DNA from 2 places in the Vibrio algicola genome. Region 1 is predicted to be linked to the other one. Evidence: riboswitches for the same ligand, from Rfam matches in the RefSeq annotation. Region 1 holds a riboswitch; the other holds the start of a gene.

What was found. A riboswitch is a leader RNA that binds a small molecule or an ion and turns the genes downstream of it on or off. The one in region 1 is predicted to bind lysine.
Region 2: it holds a riboswitch for lysine, as region 1 does, so the genes downstream of both, lysC (lysine-sensitive aspartokinase 3) here and GFB47_RS06965 (Na+/H+ antiporter NhaC family protein) in region 1, are expected to answer to the same signal.

The regions. Positions count from the first base shown of each region.
Region 1 is NZ_CP045699.1:1,500,940-1,507,030, forward strand. Features, by position in the region: gene hisD (histidinol dehydrogenase) at 1-1,261, opposite strand, end outside; gene hisG (ATP phosphoribosyltransferase) at 1,267-2,163, opposite strand; His leader region at 2,221-2,344, opposite strand; gene GFB47_RS06965 (Na+/H+ antiporter NhaC family protein) at 2,595-4,175, opposite strand; lysine riboswitch at 4,280-4,575, opposite strand; gene GFB47_RS06970 (H-NS family histone-like protein) at 4,986-5,402, shown strand; gene GFB47_RS06975 (inosine/guanosine kinase) at 5,489-6,091, opposite strand, start outside.
Region 2 is NZ_CP045699.1:436,275-442,365, forward strand. Features, by position in the region: gene metH (methionine synthase) at 1-2,559, shown strand, start outside; gene lysC (lysine-sensitive aspartokinase 3) at 2,799-4,148, opposite strand; lysine riboswitch at 4,280-4,502, opposite strand; gene GFB47_RS01920 (pyridoxal-phosphate-dependent aminotransferase family protein) at 4,796-5,914, shown strand.

The DNA of each region.
Region 1 (6,091 bases):
TCACCGCGCGTTTATGCGCATCTAACCCTTCCGCCTCTGCCATCGTCACCACGGTATCGGCCAAACCTTGTAAACCTTGTTGGGTTAATTGTTGCACTGTCATACGCTTTGAAAAATCGGCTAAACCTAAACTAGAATAAGTGCGTGTGTAACCATAGGTTGGTAAGACATGATTGGTGCCTGAGGCATAATCACCCACCGACTCTGGTGACCATTGACCTAAGAAAATCGAACCCGCGTTATCCAATAATGGCAGTAATGCCCGTGGGTCTTGGGTTTGAACAATTAAGTGTTCAGGGCCATAAGTATTGGAAATCTCAACGCATTGCTCTAGCGACTCTGTAATAATAAGCACACTTGAACCCAATGCTTGTTCGGCAATATTGCTACGCGAAAGCTGTTTAAGTTGCTGCTTTATCGCATCTGCAACTTGATCGGCAATCGTAGCTGATGGGGTTAATAACACCACTTGAGAATCAGGTCCGTGTTCGGCTTGAGACAATAAATCGGCCGCTACAAAGTCGGCATCCGCGCCTTCATCGGCAATCACTAATACTTCAGAAGGGCCCGCTGGCATATCAATCGCCGCGCCAGAAAAATCATTACTGACTTGACGTTTCGCTTCGGTCACAAATGCGTTACCCGGGCCAAAGATTTTATCGACTTTTGCCACAGTTTGGGTGCCATAAGCCATGGCAGCCACCGCTTGAGCGCCACCCACGTTATACACTTCATCGATATTGCAGAGCTTGGCAACGTAGAGTATTTCATCGGCAATCGGCGGTGGCGAACATAACACTACTTTGCGACAACCGGCAATTTGTGCCGGCACACCGAGCATTAATACCGTTGAAGGTAATGGCGCGCTGCCACCTGGAATGTACAAGCCGACTTTATTTATCGAGCGAGTGACTAATTCACACACCACGCCCGGTTGGGTTTCAACACTTAATGGCTTCGCTTTTTGTGCTTGGTGAAAAGCTGAAATATTTTTATGCGCTTGTTGCAACGCTTGCTTCATTTTATCGGATAAACGATTTGATGCGGCGTCAATTTCAGCCGCTGACACACATATGGAATCTGGTGCCACGTTATCAAATTTTTGCGTTAATGCTTTCAGCGCCGCATCACCGTCTTGTTGCACTTGCTTGATGACACCCGTGACAATATCGGTAATATTCGCGCCATCACTGATCGCAGGACGCTCCAAAATACTTTGTTGTTGCTGCTCACTTAATGATTGCCAAACCACTGTTTTCATCGTGCTTACTCCATCATTTTCTCAATTGGCAATACCAAAATCGAACTTGCACCTAGCTCTTTCAAGCCTTCCATCGTTTCCCAGAATAGATTTTCAGTACTGACTAAATGGACCGCAACCCGATTTTTTTCTTGAGAAAGTGGCAACACGGTTGGATCTTCTGCGCCAGGCAGTAATTTTTTGATTTGCTCTAGTTTGTCCGATGGTGCGTGCAACATGATGTATTTTGATTCTTTGGCTTGAATAACGCCTTGCATGCGAGTCAGTAATTTATCAATCAATTGAAGTTGATCTTGAGAGAATTCCCCTTTGCGTTGGATAAGCGTCGCTTTTGAGCGGAAAATCACTTCGACTTCTTTTAGCCCATTGGCTTCAAGAGTGGCGCCAGTTGAGACTAAGTCCGCAATCGCATCGGCAAGACCGGCGCGTGGCGCAACTTCAACAGAACCGGTGAGCATACAAGCGCTAAAGTTAATGCCTTGTTCATCCATGTAGCTTTTTAACAAGTGTGGATAAGAGCTCGCAATACGCTTGCCGGCGAGATCTTGCGGGCCGTTGTAAGCTTCGTCTTTATCAATTGCAATCGACAAACGACAACCACCAAAATCCAAACGGCGCAAAGTGTTAAATTCGCATGGCTCACCCAGCGCTTTACGATCAAGACGCACTTCTTCTAATTCGTTTTCGCCAATAAAACCTAAATCAACCACACCATCCATGATCAGGCCCGGAATGTCATCATCACGAACCAGCAATAAATCAATTGGCATGTTTTCACTGTGTACCACTAGGCGCTCACCGGCAATATTGAACTTAGCGCCACATTTTTTAAGCAACAATTGACACTCTTTGCTTAAACGGCCTTTTTTTTGAATCGCAATTCTTAATCGTTTGGTTTGCATAATCTCTATCCCTGTAATTTGTTTTATTAAATGTATTAATTAAAACCGTCCAAAATGAAAAAACCCCCGGAGAGATTACTCTTCCGAGGGTTTGAATCTGTTACTGATTCAGCGCCGGAAGAGTTATCTTCCGGATGCATACACTCACCCGCAAGATAAAACAGGATGATGGTGATGATGAATGTTCATATCAAATGTACGCATAAGTTTTCACTTTTGTTAATCAGTTTGTATAAGTTCACATTATCGAAGCTCGCCAATTTTTTCAACTATTAATTTAATTATTTTTAAGATGTTAGCCGAAACTTGGATTTTTCATCAATACGGGATCTGCCAAGTGCATTGAACGGCTAAAGCGAAAAACCGCTTAGCAGCGCAAATGGCGAGCTAAACGGTTTATTGTTAATACCTTATGTATAAGCAGGCGAGACTTAAGCTTTAGTTGGCATCTTCGACTTTGCAATAATAGAAAGCGCAAAACAAACCAGCACAAAGGTAATACTCGATGCTAATAGACCCAACCATACATTGACCGTTAAGCCTAGCACTAAGAAACCAACCGCTGAAATAAACGCCGTAGCCAGTGCATAAGGCAACTGAGTAGAGACGTGATCGATATGATTACAACGTGCGCCAGTTGATGACAAGATAGTGGTATCTGAAATTGGCGAACAGTGGTCACCAAACACAGAGCCCGCTAATACCGCACTGAGCATTGGCAACATTAGCGCTAAATCCGTTGCGCCAGCCATGTCGCCTGCAATCGGTAACATAATACCGAATGTGCCCCACGAGGTACCGGTAGAAAACGCCATCACACCAGAGAGCAAGAATAAAATAACCGGCAACCAGTGATCATCAATGCTGCCTTCCACCAAGGTAGAAAGATACGCACCCGTACCCATATCTTTAATGACCGCGCCAATGGTCCAAGCAAATGCCAAGATCAAAATCGCACCAAACATCGATTTAGCGCCAATCCATAATGTGATTACCACATCTTTAATTGGCATTTTTTGTCTTGCTACGGTAATTAAAGCAACCACGATACCAACTAAAGCGCCAAAACAAAGTGATTGTCCGACATTGGTATTTTCAAATGCTTTTAATAAACTAAAGGCTTGCCCATCGTCTTCTAATACATTGGCACCCGAGGCAATCATAAAGTATACCGTGGCCACAATCAGCGCCACGATTGGCAAGATCAGATTGGACACTCGGCCATTCTTACTCTCTTCGATCTCAGACTCTTCGGTTAAATCGACCGCGTTATCATCTTTATCATCGGTTTTACCTTGTTTAGCCGCGAGTTCATGTTGACGCATTGGGCCCACATTTAAATCAAACCATACGACTGCAAACACCATTAACAAAGCAAAGATGGCATAAAAGTTCATTGGGATCAGGCGCATATAAGCTCCTAATGCTGAATACTCAGTAATACCATGCGAGACCAGGATGCCACTGACCACAGTCATGATATACGCCCCCCAACTCGACGCTGGCATGATCACGCACATAGGCGCAGCGGTTGAATCGAGGATATAAGCCAATTTAGAGCGTGAAACGTAATAACGATCGGTCACTGGGCGCGCAATGGCTCCTACCGCCAAACTATTAAAATAATCATCAATAAAGATGAATACCCCAAGCCAAACAGCGAGTAACTTTGCTCCACGTTTGGTTTTGATGCGTTTTTGCGCCCATTCGGCAAAAGCATAAGTCCCGCCAGATAACGTTAATAACGCAGTCGTCATACCAAGCAAGATAAGGAAAAAAAGAATAAAGATATTATTCCAATTTAAACTTGCACCATCGACAAACACGCCAAGTGCTTTACTGCTGACATAAGAGAAAGTATGGACCAAAGAGTAATCAGCCAGCAAAAAGCCACCGAGCAAGATACCGAGCCCTAATGACAACAATACACGGCGAGTTAAGATCGCCATCGTGAGTGCAACTAATGGGGGGAGCAAGGATTCCGGAGAGGATGTAAAATCTATTAAATTCATGATCTTAAGAACCAAAATTGGTCAGAGATCTACTGCAGAAAGGATATTATTGAGCATTACAAACAATAAAATATCTTAGCACAAGCAAAGCTATGAGTAGGTTTGCTTACAGTAGCGCTCCATAGTGGGTAAATAATATATTTAAACCGACATTACGCCAACAGCAAGCGTAGATAAAACAGACAGCAGTTGAATGCATTATGTCGGTTCTTTTAAATATAAACTATGGCAGTGGTACACCTATTCGATGCACCCCCAGTAAGTTATTTTGATAAATATCAATAAAATAAGCACTATCGTGGCAATTTTATTCTTACTTCGGCAAATATCCCTTTCACTTATACTCATCGGCATCACCCTAGCATAAGTTACTGATGAAACTTGCACCTCTACATCTTTTCAATACAACCATCTAGTCAAGATACGCATTTTAGCGGATCTCAAGATGCCATAGGGAAAGATGCCGCTTATTGTAATGATACAGAGGAAAATGGCAAGATAAATGACTAATCAATCTCCACCATTCTTCATATACATACATACATACAGTAAGTGGCTTATATATAAACGATAAGCCCAGTACTATTCTAAACGCTATGTATGATATCGAGCAGCAATCAAACGATATACAAAATAATTTAATATATAATTGAACTTCGTCGGATTTGTCTAATCTTATAGCTGTATCTTTAAATAATTTTACACATTAGTTAAAATAAAATTTCACATATAAAATAAAGAACGTTATTATCTACACACAGATGCAACAACACTATTAATTATTCTACCTAATACCAAATAGGATCAACCATGTCAGAAATCAAAAAATCAGCACTGCTTAATATTCGCAGCTTGCGCGCTTTCACTCGTGAAGAATTCACTTTACAAGAAGTAGAAGAGCTACTAGAAAAACTTTCTACTGTATATGAAGAAAGAAAAGCAGCTGAAGAACAAGAGCTTGCTCAACAAGCTGAACGTGATGCAATTTTAGCGGATTACGCAAATAAACTCGCAAAAGATGGCATTAACTTAGAAGATCTTGTTGCAGCGATGAGCGGCGGCGAAGTAAAAACTAAGTCTCGTAAAAAACGCGAGCCACGCCCTGCAAAATATCAATACACGCTAAATGGCGAAGTAAAAACTTGGACTGGTCAAGGTCGTACACCTTCTGTTATCCAAGAAGCTCTTGACTCTGGCAAATCAATTGATACATTTTTAATCAAGTAATCATTGATTAAAACGTTAAAAGGGGCGCTAATTTAGCGCCCCTTTTTTGTGTCTAACCTTTTACCATCGTCAATTAAAAGCGATGTTCATCTTTCCCAATACGCTTCTTCTAAGCTATCTTCTTTTTCAGGTAATCCGCGAGATAAACGAGGAGAATGTTGCGCCAACACTTCATAACTGGCACGGTTAGCATATTTACAAACTTGAGCAAATGATGAATAGGTTAAGAATGGATATTCATGCTTACTGGAATTAGGGATATTTTCTTTGTGGTATTTATTGGCGGCCATATCGTGCAATATTGCCGATAACGCGGCATCGCCTGCCCCATTGGTATTTTTAATCTTCTCAGGACCCCCCATATATGGGGCAATATGAGAATAGACTTTAATCGGATTGTTACATTCAAATCGACGCGTTGGTCGACTAAATTCAAAACGGTTAAATTCACCAATCGCACCCGGTAATAGCGGTAGTGTCGTTTCCCGTTTTGCATCGTCTTCAGTATAACCTGCCATATATAAACCAACCGGCCCTGCGGTACACAAGACAAGATCAACCCACTCTAAAGCTTTGTCTGAGGCCACTAATGGATCATGTTCGCCCGTTAATGCTTCCGCTTCTTCTTCATTCATGGCCAGCACTGAAACATTCTGTTGAATGAATTCTCGCCAATACTCAGGATCATC
Region 2 (6,091 bases), 1.1 Mb from region 1:
TTAATTGTCGATGAGCAGTACGATGAAGCATTGGATGTTGCTCGTGAACAAGTGGCCAATGGCGCGCAGATTATTGATATCAACATGGATGAAGGCATGTTGGATGCCGAAGCTTGTATGGAGCGCTTTTTAAAGTTGTGTGCTTCAGAACCAGAAATTTCCAAAGTGCCGATTATGGTCGATTCTTCAAAATGGGAAGTGATTGAAGCGGGCTTAAAATGCATTCAAGGTAAGGGCATTGTTAACTCCATTTCGATGAAAGAAGGAGTGGATAAGTTTATCGAGCAAGCGAAATTGATCCGTCGCTATGGTGCAGCGGTGATCGTGATGGCGTTTGATGAACAAGGCCAAGCCGATACCCGCGAACGTAAAGTTGAAATTTGTACTAAGGCTTATCATATTCTGGTGGATGAAATTGGTTTTCCGCCGGAAGATATTATTTTTGATCCCAATATTTTTGCCATTGCCACCGGTATTGATGAGCATAATAACTACGCGGTCGATTTTATTGAAGCCGTCGATGAAATCAAAAAAACACTGCCTTATGCCATGATTTCTGGCGGGGTGTCGAACGTATCATTTTCATTCCGCGGCAATAACTATGTACGTGAAGCGATCCATGCGGTATTCCTCTATCACTGTTTTAAGCGCGGTATGGATATGGGGATTGTGAATGCCGGTCAGCTTGAAATTTATGACAACATCCCAGAAAAATTGCGTGAAGCGGTTGAAGATGTGGTGCTTAACCGTCATTCAGATGCCACTGAAAATCTACTCGAATTAGCCGAAGAGTATCGCTCGAACGGAGTGGGTAAAGTCGAAGATCCAAATGCTTTGATCTGGCGTACTTGGGAAGTGGAAAAACGAATTGAACACTCATTAGTCAAAGGCATTACCGAATTTATTATCGATGATACCGAAGAAGCGCGTTTAAAGCTGGATAAGCCGATTGATGTGATTGAAGGTCCATTAATGGACGGCATGAACGTGGTGGGGGATTTATTCGGTGAAGGTAAAATGTTCTTGCCGCAAGTGGTGAAGTCGGCTCGAGTGATGAAGCAAGCTGTAGCCTACCTTGAACCTTTTATCAATGCCTTAAAAGATGAAGGTCAGCGCTCGAATGGTAAGATTTTGTTGGCCACCGTAAAAGGCGATGTGCACGATATTGGTAAAAACATTGTTGGCGTGGTGCTGCAATGTAATAACTATGAAATCATTGATTTGGGCGTAATGGTGCCTTGTGAAACTATCTTTAAAGTCGCACGCGAAGAGAACGTCGATATCATCGGTCTATCGGGGCTGATCACGCCATCACTGGATGAAATGGTGTATGTCGCCAAAGAAATGGAGCGCCAAGGGTTTGATATTCCATTGTTAATTGGCGGAGCGACCACTTCAAAAGCACATACTGCGGTTAAAATTGAACAAAATTATAATCAGCCAGTGGTGTATGTGAATAATGCTTCACGCGCGGTTGGGGTGTGTTCGGCATTACTGTCTGACAGTTTACGTCCGGCATTTATCGAAAAGCTTAGTCTTGATTATGATCGTACTCGTGATCAACACGCGCGCAAACGGCCTAAAACCAAGCCGATCACATTAGAAGCGGCGCGCGCCAATAAGGTTGATATTGATTGGCAAACTTATACTCCGCCTGCACCTATGCAAACTGGTGTCCATGTGTTTGAACATATTGATGTATCGGTTTTGCGTAATTATATCGATTGGACCCCTTTCTTCCTGACTTGGGGATTAATGGGCAAATACCCTGCGATTTTTGAGCATGAAGAAGTGGGCGAAGAAGCGAAACGTATTTTTGATGATGCGATTGGTTTGCTTGAGAGGGTAGAAAAAGACGGCATTTTAAAAGCCAGCGGTATTTGTTCGATGTTCCCTGCCAATAGCGTGGGGGATGATATTGAAGTGTACGCCGATGAGTCGCGCACCGAAGTCATTAAAGTGCTGCATAACTTGCGCCAACAAACCGATAAACCGAAAGGACCTAACTACTGTTTATCCGATTACATTGCACCTAAAGACAGCGGTAAAGCGGATTGGATTGGTGGGTTTGCGGTCACTGGCGGAATTGGCGAACGTGATTTAGCCGATGCTTATAAAGCGGCAGGCGATGATTACAACGCGATCATGATCCAAGCAGTAGCGGATCGATTAGCCGAAGCATTTGCAGAATATATGCACGAGAAAGTGCGTAAGGAAATCTGGGGTTATGCTGCCGATGAAAACCTCACCAATAACGATCTTATTCGTGAGAAATACCAAGGTACTCGCCCAGCGCCTGGCTATCCTGCTTGTCCTGAGCATACCGAAAAAGGCAGCCTATGGGAGATCCTAAAGGTAGAAGAAAGCATTGGTATGTCGCTGACCACCAGTTATGCGATGTGGCCTGGAGCGTCGGTTTCCGGTTGGTATTTCTCTCATCCAGATTCTCGTTATTTTGCTATTGCGCAGATCCAACAAGATCAAGCCGAAGAATATGCTAGGCGTAAAGGCTGGGATGAAGTGGAGATGGAAAAATGGTTAGGGCCTAACTTGAGTTAAAGCCAAGGCCTGTCACTGAGTATAAAAAAAGAGCGGATCCTGATGGATGCGCTCTTTTTATATAAGAAGTATCGTCATTGAGCAAACGAGGCACGAGTTATCCGTGATCTCGCTTTTTAACCCTATCAGTAAGGATGAAAGCGAGATTCCCTATCAGCTCGTGCTACTCGCGTATGAGGTGATCGTTTTAGATCACCTCACGGTTTGTATTCGTGACAGATGGAATACGAACATATCACTTATTCAAACAAGGCGTGATGCAAAACTTGTATGGCTTGTTTGGATTCATCTTCGCTGACTAAAAAGCATAAATTATGCGGGCTAGCGCCATAACAAATCATACGGATATTAAACTCTTCGAGTGCGCTAAAGACTTGCTTAGCATATCCTTTTTTGCCGCTCATTTTATTACCAATTAAGGCGACCAAGCTTAAATTATGCTCGACTTCAACCGTACACAGTTGTTCTAGTTCTGCACGTGCTTCAATCGGCAACTGCGGTGCACCGCCAGAAGTATTGGTTTGATCTAATGTTAAAGAGACACTGACTTCAGAGGTGGTAATTAAGTCGACCGAGATTTGGTACTTGGCTAAAATGGCAAACACTTGCGCTAAAAAGCCATACGCTTGGTACATTTCTGGGCAGCGTAGCGTTACCATGGTTTGATTGCCGCGCAAAGTTAATGCTCTAAACAACGGGGCGCTCTCGACTTTTTGACGGATCCAAGTGCCACCATTTTCAGGTTGACGAGACGATCCGACAAAGACTGGGATTTGATGGCGCAATGCAGGTAATAAGGTCGAAGGGTGTAAAATTTTCGCGCCAAAATTGGCCATTTCCGACGCTTCACTAAAGCTGATTTCAGCAATAGGAGCCGCTTTGGGGGCAATACGAGGATCGGTAGTGTAAATGCCAGGTACGTCGGTCCAGATCTCTAGCCCTTCCGCTTTAACCGCTTCAGCAATTAATGCGGCGCTGTAATCACTGCCGCCACGTCCTAGTGTGGTGGTATTGCCTTCGCTGTCACTGCCAATAAAGCCTTGAGTGATCACCAGCTGCTTTTGACATAGTGGGACTAAATGTTGTTCTGCAAGTTGCGATATTTCACTGATAATAGGCTCGGCTTTACCATGTTCAGAATTGGTGCGCAGGATCTCACGAATATCAAAACGAACCGCATCAATACCGCGCTCAACCATTAATTGAGTCAGAATATGAGTAGACATTAACTCGCCACACGCCACAATATGATCGGTTAATTTATCACTGGTTTGAAAAGAGGCCGCTTCTGCCATGCTAGCCAGTCGAACTAACACCTTATTGACCGCATCATTGGTCGCTTTGGATTGTGATAGCTGCGCAATGATGTCATCGTGGATAGCGCTGATCTTGGTTAATAATTGCTGTCTATGTTCAGCGTCAGTCACACCTAGCGAAAGCTCGACTAATAAATTGGTCACGCCCGAACAAGCACTGCTGACCACTAGTTTTGTGGCTGGATTGTTTTCTATAATTGTCGCGCAACGGCTCATCGCCTCGAAGTTTGCTACACTGGTTCCGCCAAATTTTGCTACATTAAATGCGCTCACAACCTTGTCTCCCTTAATACCTAAATGGCCTATTCCAAACTAGAATAAGCAAACGTCCAATGTTGAAGAGAAGTCGGTTGAGCGAGTTTACAAGATACATAGAAGCTATAGCTGAGCAGCATAGCCATGTAAATTATAGAAGCTCACCATCAATGATCTTGCCAAATATAGGGTCTCGACATTGATGACAGTTGTTAGGATTCAGCCTAAACAACCGATGATATATCCGTCTTATTGGAATATAGAAACACCCACCATGTTTATTCACCTCGGCGTAACTCTCCCTGAATTTATCGTATCGGCCTTGGGGGGACCACGAAAAATCTGCCTAGGTTACGCTCCTCTCCTTGTTACAAAAAGTACTTGAATGTCACATTTTTGTCACTCTTACATTGAACGGTTTTGCACGATAAATGTCAATATGCATTGTGAATCTTTATGGCTATTTTTAAAACGTTATTACTTATCACCTTATTGCTATTTTACCCGCTCGAATAACAAGAGAGCTTCGCTTATGAGTTTTAATATTAAGTGAGGATGTTCACATCTTGGTAAATGACTTTCGACTGTTGAGTCAGGTTAAATTGCGGCATGTTACAAATTTGTTTACAGTGGAACAAGACGCCACTCAAATTAAGGATAATAAGATGATTCAACGCTTTTACCCACCACGTCGTATTCTCATGGGACCCGGCCCATCCGATATTTCTCCTTATGTATTGCAAGCACTGAGTCGGCCAACCATCGGCCATCTGGATCCGCTGTTTATTGGCATGATGGATGAAGTCAAAACGCTATTAAAATATGCTTTTCAAACTGAAAACGAGTTCACTATTCCTGTGTCTGCGCCAGGCAGCGCTGGGATGGAGGCCTGTTTTGTTAACTTATTAGAACCCGGTGATAAAGTTATCGTGTGCCGTAATGGTGTGTTTGGTGAGCGGATGCGTGAAAATGCCATTCGTTGTGGCGCGCAAGTCGTGCTAGTGGATGATGAATGGGGTCAACCGGTCAGTGTCGATAAAGTGCAAGTTGCGTTTGAACAAAATCCCGATGTAAAAGTATTAGCTTTTGTGCATGCTGAAACCTCAACTGGCGCGTTGAGTGATGCGCAAGCGTTAGCAAAAGTTGCGAAGCAGTTTAATGCATTAACCATTGTCGATGCGGTGACCTCACTTGGTGGCGTGCCATTAAAAGTGGATGAATGGGGATTAGATGCGGTGTATTCAGGCAGTCAAAAATGTTTGTCGTGCGTTCCTGGTTTATCACCAATAACTTTTTCACCCAAGGCCATAGAAAGAATCCAAGCACGTACCACACCCGTGCAAAGCTGGTTTTTAGACCAAAGCTTGGTGCTAGGTTATTGGAACGGCGGCGCAAAACGTAGTTATCATCATACTGCGCCAGTCAATAGTCTGTATGCTTTGCATGAGTCATTACTAGCCTTGCATGAAGAAGGTCTTGAAAATGCGTGGCAACGGCATGCGGATATGCATCAACAGCTCAAAGTCGGTTTAGAAGCATTAGGCTTTCGTTTTGTCGTGGATGAAGCATGTCGCTTACCACAGTTAAACTCAGTGTATTTACCGGAAGGTGTTGATGATGGCGCGGTTCGGGCTAGCCTGCTAGATAATTATAACCTGGAGGTCGGTGGCGGTTTAGGCGCGCTGGCAGGAAAAGTATGGCGGATTGGTTTGATGGGCTACAGCGCGAAACAAGAAAATGTCGCGCTATGTTTAAAAGCACTGCAACAGACTTTAACTCAATAGCGAATTAAATCGACCAATATTGGTTAAAAATCAATGGCAGTAAAAACGGTATGAAAGGGCAAAAAAGGGAGCGGTTGATACGGCTCCCTTTATTTTTTTGGATTATTTAGCAGGAACTTTCGGAGCCATAACCGAATTGCTGAACGCTTGAACTTCCATTGCTTTGCTCGTGGTTAA